3 regions of the Paenibacillus sp. JT22N15 genome follow, and region 2 is predicted to be linked to each of the others. Evidence: riboswitches for the same ligand, from Rfam matches in the RefSeq annotation. Region 2 holds a riboswitch; each other region holds the start of a gene.

Region 1 (3,260 bases), on a different contig from region 2:
GCTTAAGGCAAAGGCTATAAACGTAATGCCAATCAGGACGGGAACCGCCGCCGCCAACCTCCGAATGAAATAGGCCATCTTATTGCACCCGCTCCAGCTGCGGCAGCGTTGTACCATACACAAGTGCACCGTATCCGGTAATTTCTTTGCTGTACGCAATTAAGCTCGCATCATTAAACAGCGGAATCGTCGGCAATTCCTCGGCTGCAATATCCTGCAGCTCGTTATAAATCGCAGCGCGGTCATCCATATCCAGCGTCGTCTTCACCTGCTTTAACAGCTCATCCACACGGGCATTGCTGTAACCGAGCGTATAACTGATATTGCTTGAGCCTTCGCTCGCCATATAATTGTTCAAAATCGAATAAGGATCGCCATTCGGCAGCCCCTGAATGGCCAGTGCCAGATCGAAGTTTCCTTGTGCCTGTGCTTCCTTGTATGCCGCACCATCCAATATTTGAATCGTCACGTCCAGCTGCAGCTCTTGAAGCACAGCCTGAAGCAGCTCGGCTTGCGCTTTATACGGATAACGATCGAGTCCATAGGTAGGCACAATTAGCGTAACCGCCTGCCTGCTGTCCCCAAGCACCTCATGCGCCAGGGCGATTGCCTTTTCTGAATCATGGACGACAGGAATGTCCTTATAAAACGGCGATGTCGCATTCAAAATGTTCGCCGTAGCGGTCGGATAGCCCAAATACAGCTCCTTCACCAGCTGCTCGCGGTCAATCATCAGGCTCAGCGCCTGACGCATTTTCACATCATTGAATGGCGCTTTGGCACCGTTCGGATGCAGGTAATGGGAAATCGTCGATTTTGCCGTCGATACAGCAAAGCGTTCATCCTTCAGCAGCTCCTCGGCAAGGGCAGGAGGAATAGCGCCCAAATCCATGACGCCCAAAATCTCGCCAGATTTCAAGGCAGCAAGCCTTGTATCAGGGTCCGGTATGACGCGGACGCGGATTTTTTGGGCTTTTGCTTTTTCGCCATAATAACCGTCGTAAGCCTCTAGCAGTGAAAATTGATCCTTCTCATGCTGCACAAGCTTGAAAGGGCCTGTCCCTTGCGGCAGGCCGTTAAAGTCGCCACTTTCGTCAAAATTATTCGGGCTGTACATCGGGCTTGAAAAGTTGATCATCGAATACAGCAGCGTCGGCTGCGGATTGTCGAAAACAAGCTTAATCGTGCTATCATCAACCTTCACGACTTCCTGAAGGCTTGGGTATGAATTGTTGATGTCGAGCGTATAGAATGGCGAGCTTTTCGGGCTCACTTGCTTGTAACGGGCAAAATTTGCAAGTACCGCGTCCGCGTTGAATGGCGCGCCATCATGGAAGGTGACGCCTTTGCGCAGCATGAAGGTCCATTCCTTGGCATCAGCAGACATTTCCCACGCTTCCGCCAGCTTTGGAGCAGGCTTTCCATCCTCGGAAGCGGAAATCAACGGCTCCCATACATACAGAATGGTGCTCGTGTAATAAGCATCCTGCGGTCCCGGTGCTAAATCCCGCGGCGCAGCCAGCACGATTTCTTCAGAAGCAGCTGCTGTAGAGGCGGACGGAGCAGCAGACTGCTGCGACAGCTCATTATTGCTGCCTGATTCATTGGAACCGTTAACGCCACTGCACCCCATTAGAGCCAGCAGCAAGCATAGGCTAAATAAAACACCTATTGTTTTTTTGTTTTTTGCCATTTGTGTACGTTTCATCTTCTCTATTTCCTCTCCCTCTAGCAAAATCATCTTCCTGCAAAAATCCGCAAAAAAAGACAGCTCTACCTCCAGTCATAGGAAAGATAGAGCTGCCTGTTATTGTTATTTTCCATCATAGCAAATAAGCATGCGCGCTAACACTTCCCTATCCTCCGTAGGTTACAGCAGTGTTGTCAGAACAGGCAGGTCTCCTGGCTACCGGAAATTGTACTGGAAGCTGCCTTCCCAATCCCGCTAAGCGAGATCAGTGGCCTTGTAGCTTCAGCTAATCCGTAACAGTGGCGGGACCGCGTCGGTTTTGCACCGAACTTCCCTTTTAAGCTCCAGCCGCAGCTGTTGCACCTTATTCCCACAATTTTTCAGTTGTTTGCAAATCTGGTTGATTATATACCAGCCCTTTCATTTAAGCAACCTTTCCACTCCACTTTCCTTTCGTAATTATCTGATATAAAATAAAGCACATAGCATTTCGTAACTGGAGGGAACTACTGATGAAACCACAATTTCAGCCTTTATTTGAACCATTCACTTTCGCGAGCGGCATGTCTGTACATAATCGAATTGTCATGGCGCCCATGACAACCTGCTCGTCCAATCCGGACGGCACAGTGCCTGATGAAGAGCTTGCCTACTACAGCCGCCGCAGTGCTGGGCCCGGCATCGTCGTTACAGCGTGCGTCTACGTGAGCCGCAACGGCAAAGGCTTCCCCGGCGAATTTGGCGCGGATACGGACGCAATGATTCCAAGCCTCAAGCGTCTGGCCGATGCTATTAAAAGCCAAGGTGCGAAAGCGATTTTGCAAATTTTCCATGGCGGAAGATCATGCTTCCCTGGCCTAGTGCCAAATGATGATTTGGTGAGTGCCAGCAGCATTGCCCAGCAGGAGGGCGGAATTGTGCCACGCGAGCTGAACGAGGAGGAAATCAAGTCGATTATCGCCGACTTTGGCGAAGCGACACGCCGCGCGATTGAGGCTGGTTTTGACGGCGTTGAAATTCACGGTGCCAACGGCTACCTGCTGCAGCAATTTTACTCCCCGGCTTCCAATGTGCGTACCGACGACTGGGGCGGCTCTGTTCATAAACGTATGGCGTTCCCGCTCTACGTCGTTGAAGCTGTTAAGAAGGCAGCCGCTATGGCGCCGCAGCCGTTTCTTGTAGGCTATCGCTTCTCGCCGGAGGAGCCGGAAGAAGAAGGATTAACGATGGAGCATTCGTACCATCTGGTTAACGCTCTAATCGAGATGAAGCTGGATTATTTGCATGTGTCGCTTCAAGATTTCTGGTCGAAGCCGCGCAGAGGCGAGCAGGATTCGCAAAGCCGCATGGCATGGTTCGTCGAAAAATACAGCGAGCACATTCCGTTCATCGGTGTCGGCAGCATCACAACCGCAGAAGAAGCGCTTGAGGCGAAAAACTCCGGCGTGCCGTTTATCGCCCTTGGCCGCGAGCTCATTATGGACCCGGATTGGACGGAGAAAATCAAGCAAGGCAACGAGCAGGATATTGTGACTACGCTATCCAAGCAAGATCAGGAGCGCCTCGTCAT
Region 2 (3,260 bases):
AGGCGCAAGACGGATTTCATTCGTAAATCCTCTTGCCATAAGCCCATTCGAGAGCCCCTTGTATCGATGCATCGTTTTGACGAAGAGCCGCACAGCAATCGCCGCCGTACCCTGCAATTTGCCTTTAAAACCGTGTTGACCGCCGCGTGCACGCTGCGCGACCAGCATAGCCCCCGCCGTATCCAGCAGCAGAAAGATGAAGCGATACATAATAATCATGAGCTCCAGTACAATTTGCGGCATTTTCAACCGCTTCAGCACTTGCAGCAGATCCGGGAAGGGGGTCGTCAAGGTGATAAAAAACATACATGCCAGGCAAGCAAGAATACGCGTAAAAATATGTCCGGCCAGCCCTAACGATGCCTCTGGCACATACAGGCTAAGCGGCTCCCATGAAACGAGCATCCAGCCTGCTTTCGCTGCCGCCAAGCTTCCCGCTTCGCTGCTGCTATTGCTGAATTCAATGAGCAGCGCGGGCAAGCTGAGAATGAACAGCAGGCAAGAGGAGAAAAGCAGCGCCGCATAAAGCTTAGCGGGCACTTTCGCATAGCCGACCGTCCACAGTGCAAGCCATCCGAAAATGACAAGCTGTACGAGCGGATGAGCGATATAGGCAAGCAGCAGCAGAAGGGCTGCAAGCCCGCATTTCCAAATGGCGGGTAAATCCCGCAGCTTATTGGAATAAGAAATCGTATCAATCCATTTCATCATTGCTGCTTTGATTTCCCCGACTTCCCTTTAAAAAGGCCAATCACATAGCCGATTACGCCAGCGCCAATCGCAGCTTGCAGCGCGAACAGCATGCTTTCCGTTTCTCCCGGCACCTCAGTGAGCGGAGACGCCCAAGGCTCATAATGGGGCGCAATCGTCTGGATCATTTCCTCCGCCGCGCCATCCGCGCCGCCAAACTCGGCGTTAATGAATATTAAAGGCGCAACGGCAAGCAAAACAACAATGGCTAAAATCCAAATATTTTTGGCACTGCGGCTCATTACACGCGGTCCCCTTTCATTCTCCGCTTCAAAATAGACAGCTCGTCCGTATTAAAAGATTGCAGCCAGTTCCAGATCAATACCGTCAGCAAGCCTTCGCTAATAGCAAGCGGAACCTGGGTAATCGCAAAAATACCGCCAAATTTCATAAAGGATGCGAGAATGCCTCCCTCAACAGCCGGAAAAGCAACAGCCAGTTGAATCGAAGTAACGATATAAGTGGCCAGATCGGCAACAGCGGCAGCAGAAAAAATCGCCACGCCTTGCTTGCTGCCTGAACGCATCAGCAGCCGATAGACGGCATAGCCAGCAGCGGGACCTGCAACCGCCATTGAAAAAGCATTCGCCCCAAGCGTCGTCAGCCCGCCATGTGCAAGCAGCACCGCTTGAAACAGCAATACCATAGAACCTAATACGCTCATGGGCAGCGGCCCGAACATAACCGTTCCAAGCCCCGTTCCCGTCGGGTGCGAGCTGCTGCCTGTAACGGAAGGAATCTTAAGCGCGGACAGCACGAAGGTGAAAGCTGCCGCCAAGCCCAGCATCAGCTTAAGCTCTGGTGCTTCCTTTGTAATTTTCCGAATGGCGCGTACACCCAGGATGAAAAAAGGAATAAAGGCCACCCACCAAAAAATCGCCCACCCCACAGGCAAAAACCCTTCCATAATGTGCATCGCATATGCGGATTGCGGCTCATTCACCAGTAAAAAAAGCGTGAAGCCAATAACCAGCAAAGCGGTGCTAACTGCTGTCTTGCTTTTTAACTTGACCATTCGTTTCAATACCCTCCCCAATGTGTTCATGCCTGAAGACAACAAAAATTGACCGCCTTCCCTTCGCTGGGAAAACGGCCATGTGTACGCAGAAATAGACGGTTGCGCCAGCAAACAGACTGGTAGCAATCGCTTTCATTCGTACACCTATCCTTTCCGCGAAGGCACTGTGGTGCTGGAACGAGGTAGGTCTCCTGGCTAGCGGATCATTATTTTCCTTCGTCTTCCCTGGCTGCCCTAAAGCTTAGGCCAAGTGACTCCTGCTGGTGAAGGAAAACTCCCCGATTACAGTGGCGGGACCGCTCGGGATTTACACCCGATTCCCTGTTACCCTTTGACGTGCGCAAAGGCACCTCGTTCCATGTCAATCATTTTTCAAAATCCTTGTATTCATTGGTCATTTTGTAGTTTGATCTTATCACAAAAAATTCAGGCTGTCCCCTATAAATGTAAATGGCTACCTTCCTGTTAGAAGAAGGACAAAATAACGCCTACGACAAAACCGCATAATGCGCCGTTGACGCGAATCCACTGCAAATCGTTGCCGACCTTTTCCTCCAGCATGGAGACGAGCGCCTTGTCATCCATCCGGTCGAGATTATCCCGAACGAGCGCACCGATGCGATAGTGATTATTTTCAATAAGTCGAACGAGATAGCCGCGAATGCCATCTTCCCAATTGGCGAGCATTTCCTGCTTGCCATTCAAATAATCCGTTGCAAAACGGTATCCCTGCACAATGGCGCGCCCTCCGCTGCGATGCTGCTCCTCCAGCTTGTCCAGCACGAGCTGTCTCAGCTCCTCCAGACGCAAATGGATGAAGCGCTCCGTTTCAACGCTGTCCACCCCCTGTTCAATGAGCTGCTTCAGCTTGAGCATCAGCTCTTCGTTATCGGCAAGCTTCTCCGCCTGGGCTCTCACCTCAAGCAGCAGCTTCTGCCGATGCGGGCTTCCAGGATGGGAAAGCTCCTGCATCGTAGAGAGCAGCATGTTCTGGATCAAACCGCCGAGCTTCTCCTCGTTCATAAAGCCGACGAAAGCTTGCAGTGCAAACCCCATGAAGCCGCCTACCTTAAGCTCCTCCAGCTTTTTGAAGGCGAGCTTGCCGAGCATTTCCTCGGTTTCACGCTTGCGAATCCAATGGCCTACATGCTCCAGGCCGTAATCCAGCGCCCGTTCATCCCAACGCTCATGGACGAAACGATCCGCCAGCTTGCGCACGATTGGCGTAAAATCCTGCTTTTTCACATAATCAGCCAAAAATCCATGCAGCACACTGCTAACCCGCTCCAAAGGCAAGCGCTCCACTGCCGACTGGGCAAAATCAACCGCTGCCAGCCTGAACTTGCGCTTGCCAATCAGCCGAGTCGCCGCCGATGCCGCCCCAGCGAACAGTTGAAAGCCCGACAGCTTGCGGGTAATGCTTTCTTTATTCAGCAGTTCATTTTCCATAGCGCTGATGAGCGAGTTCACGATTTTCGCCCGGTTTTTGAGC
Region 3 (3,260 bases), on a different contig from region 2:
CGCCTTTCTGTCTGGTCGGCATGACCAGGAGGGAAAGGCGCTTTTTATTTTGCTGCTAATATATGTACAGGTGTGAAAATTCCATAGGCCAAGCTTCCGTTCTGGGCGCACAGGAATAAAATGAGGGGAAACGAAAAGCGCAAAGGAGGTTCGCCAAAATGAGAAAGAGGTTCCTTCGTCTAATATTTATCGTAGTCCTGTTTATTGGAATAAGCCTCTGGAGTTCCGCATCGCTATCCGTGTCCGCAGCAGATGTCTGTACTCCTGCAAATAATGAGCAGCAGACGAATGCTGCCGCCTCATCGCCAACCGACTCCCCCTGTAATGAACATGCGGGTCATGAGGCTCCAGATCCGGCTGCAACCGCTCCCGGGGATCAGTTGACCGATGAGCAGGCCGGGTGGCTGCTTACAGGTGTCATTGCTTTATTTCTCATTATCGTCGTCATATGGCGCCAGCATGCTTTCAAGTCGAAGCGTTAGCTGCCAAAGGAGTGGCGCAGCTTAATGATAGGGCTGCATCGTTATGCCGCAGACGCGAACAATAGCCAGCGTGCATTTTAGCTATCTGCGGCCTCATGTTTTATTTTTCTATTAAATGATGGACAAGCTTAATGATAAGACGAAATGCAACCGTTTGGACGCATCTGCCGTATAAGTAATGCTCTGTGTAAGACAGGCGGAAAGGAAGAGATTAAACATGGCCATTCGTTCAGGAAAAAGCATACTTTTAATCATTGGAATGTTATTATTAGGAGGATGCTCGTTATTTGAGGAAGCCAAGCAGACGGTCAATTCCGTATCAAACTCGGCCGAATATGTGACGGGAGCAGCAACGTACATGCAGACGCTGACAAATTTCAGCGAGCAGGCGACGCAGCTTGCGGAGCAAGCCGTAAATGATGCGAGTGCACGCGCTGATTATAAAGAACAGCTGGTAGCTGTGCAGGAGTCCATCAAGCAGTTTGGCGAGCTGCACGCGCCGGATTTTGCCAAGGACGTCCATCAGTCCGTGGTCGATTATAATTTGAAGCTGCAGGAAAGCATTGATGCGGTGCTGAAGCAGATCGAAGACGGCAAAGCATTGATTGACGCAACGGAAATTCCAAATACGATTAACAAAATCAACGAGCTGTTAAATCAAGTGAATCAACTTCAGCAGCTGGTATCGTAACGGTAAAGAGAGGAAGAGTGGAAGATGAAAGTAAATATTTTGCATGCTAGCATGACGAACTCCAAGGAATCCGGTTTCGTAGGCAAGGTTCATTTTGAAGTAGAGGGCCAGACGAACCAATACGAAATTACCCTTCATAGCCGCAAGGCGACAGAGTGGGGCTACGGTTTGTTTTTTCTGAATGAATCGGGCAAGGAAGAAGATCTTTTGGCGGTTGAGGATGAGCTGGAAGAGGACGATGAACTGTTTGATTCCCTCGTGAATGCAGCTTGGGAAACGCTTGAGAAGAAATAAATAGCTCCGGTAAAAAATAGAGCTGGTGTCAGCCTGGACATGCTGTCCGTGCTTGCGCCGGCTCTATTTGCGCCAAGGCTGATGGCATAAACGCACTTGTCGATCATACAATCTAATGTTATCATTAAGATTACAATTTAATAGGAAGGGAATAAGTGTCAGCAGGCGCCAAAGCGCCCAAGTTGACTTAATAGGGAAGTCGGTGAGAGACCGGCGCGGACCCGCCACTGTATGAAGCGTCCTAACGCTTCAAAGCCAGGAGACCTGCTTATTTCAACGACACTGTAAACCTACGTGGATATTAGGAAGGTGTTAGAGATTGGATGGCCCTTCGCTGTCTGCGTTTAACAAGGACATTGGTCTTTTCAAGCATTTCTAACACATATCGTTAGAGGTGCTTTTTTTGTTGGATAGAAATTGTAAATTGCTACATAGAAGGAGTTGGGCATCAATGAGTGAAGCAGGCGTCGGCAAGCTGTTAATTATCGGATTCGGCCCAGGGAGCTTCGAGCATATTACGAAACGCGCCCGTGAAGCGATTCAGGAGAGCGATATTGTCATCGGCTACAACACGTATGTCGACTTGATTCGGGAGCTAATCAGCGATCAGGCGATTGTGCGTACGGGGATGACAGAGGAGGTCAGCCGGGCGCAGGAAGCGGTGCGCCAAGCGGAGAACGGCAAGAAGGTAGCCGTTATATCAAGCGGCGATGCGGGCGTATACGGCATGGCAGGACTCGTGTATGAGGTGCTGATTGAGAAAGGCTGGAAGCGTAATGGCGGGGTAGAGGTTGAAGTGATTCCCGGCATTTCTGCCATTAACTCGACAGCATCCCTGCTTGGCGCGCCGATAATGCATGATGCTTGCACGATCAGCCTGAGCGATCATTTGACGCCTTGGGAGCTGATTGCGCGCAGGGTAGAAGCGGCCGGACAAGCGGATTTCGTCATTGCGCTTTATAACCCGCGCAGCGGCAGAAGAACGCGGCAAATCGTGGAGACTCAGCGGATTTTGCTCAAATACCGCTCGCCAGATACGCCGGTAGGCATTGTGAAAAGCGCGTACCGCGACCGTGAAGACATTGTCGTGACGACGCTTGCCCGTATGCTTGACCATGATATCGGCATGCTGACAACAGTCGTCATCGGCAACTCGACGACCGTCAATTATGACGGGCTAATGATTACGCCGCGCGGCTATCAGCGCAAATATACGCTTGGCGAAGGCGCGCAGCCTTTGAAGCCCCACCAGCGTCTGCAAGAGAAGAATGAGCCGTGGGCGCTTCATACGGCAGGAATGCCTGAGCTTCCAGCGGACGGGGGCTATCGTGCGGATGAATATGACGCGACGGACCAGCTGCTCGAGCGGGAGGAGCCGCAGGCGGTTGCGCCAGATGAACCGAGAAATGATAATGGACAGGGCGGCGGAATGGCGGTTGCAGTAGCCCCCCCGGTTGCGCCCGTGAAGCCGACCCCAGCCCCAATAAATACAGCCGTTTCAATGAGGGCAGAGGCTGCCCCGGCACCTGCAGTATCGCCTCTGCATTTGGCGATGGAAGCGGTTCTCCTGAATGATCGCAGCAAGGGGATCGAGCCTAGTGCGGCGTTTGGCGCAGTATCGAGCCCTATGCCTGTGTTTGCGCAGCAATCGGTACTTGAGTTTGCCGTAAGCCCAGGTGTCGCGACAAAAAACTTCACGCCCCAGCAGCTCGTAGCATTGGCGCAGGCTGTTGGCGAGAAGGGTTCGATTGAATATACGCCGCATCATCATTTGCTGGTGCGGATTCCAACAT

Evidence for each region. A riboswitch is a leader RNA that binds a small molecule or an ion and turns the genes downstream of it on or off. The one in region 2 is predicted to bind cobalamin.
Region 1: it holds a riboswitch for cobalamin, as region 2 does, so the genes downstream of both, AC50X8_RS17630 (ABC transporter substrate-binding protein) here and AC50X8_RS03105 (energy-coupling factor ABC transporter permease) in region 2, are expected to answer to the same signal.
Region 3: it holds a riboswitch for cobalamin, as region 2 does, so the genes downstream of both, cobJ (precorrin-3B C(17)-methyltransferase) here and AC50X8_RS03105 (energy-coupling factor ABC transporter permease) in region 2, are expected to answer to the same signal.

Annotation. Positions count from the first base shown of each region.
Region 1 covers NZ_JBXENV010000008.1:224,819-228,078, reverse strand. The annotation lists gene nikB (nickel ABC transporter permease) at 1-78, opposite strand, end outside; gene AC50X8_RS17630 (ABC transporter substrate-binding protein) at 80-1,708, opposite strand; cobalamin riboswitch at 1,876-2,073, opposite strand; gene AC50X8_RS17625 (NADH-dependent flavin oxidoreductase) at 2,203-3,260, shown strand, end outside.
Region 2 covers NZ_JBXENV010000001.1:701,731-704,990, forward strand. The annotation lists gene cbiQ (cobalt ECF transporter T component CbiQ) at 1-711, opposite strand, end outside; gene AC50X8_RS03100 (energy-coupling factor ABC transporter substrate-binding protein) at 708-992, opposite strand; gene AC50X8_RS03105 (energy-coupling factor ABC transporter permease) at 992-1,765, opposite strand; cobalamin riboswitch at 1,933-2,137, opposite strand; gene AC50X8_RS03110 (DUF445 domain-containing protein) at 2,234-3,260, opposite strand, start outside.
Region 3 covers NZ_JBXENV010000030.1:12,807-16,066, forward strand. The annotation lists gene AC50X8_RS32110 (hypothetical protein) at 159-482, shown strand; gene AC50X8_RS32115 (DUF6376 family protein) at 742-1,173, shown strand; gene AC50X8_RS32120 (hypothetical protein) at 1,198-1,467, shown strand; cobalamin riboswitch at 1,604-1,753, shown strand; gene cobJ (precorrin-3B C(17)-methyltransferase) at 1,919-3,260, shown strand, end outside.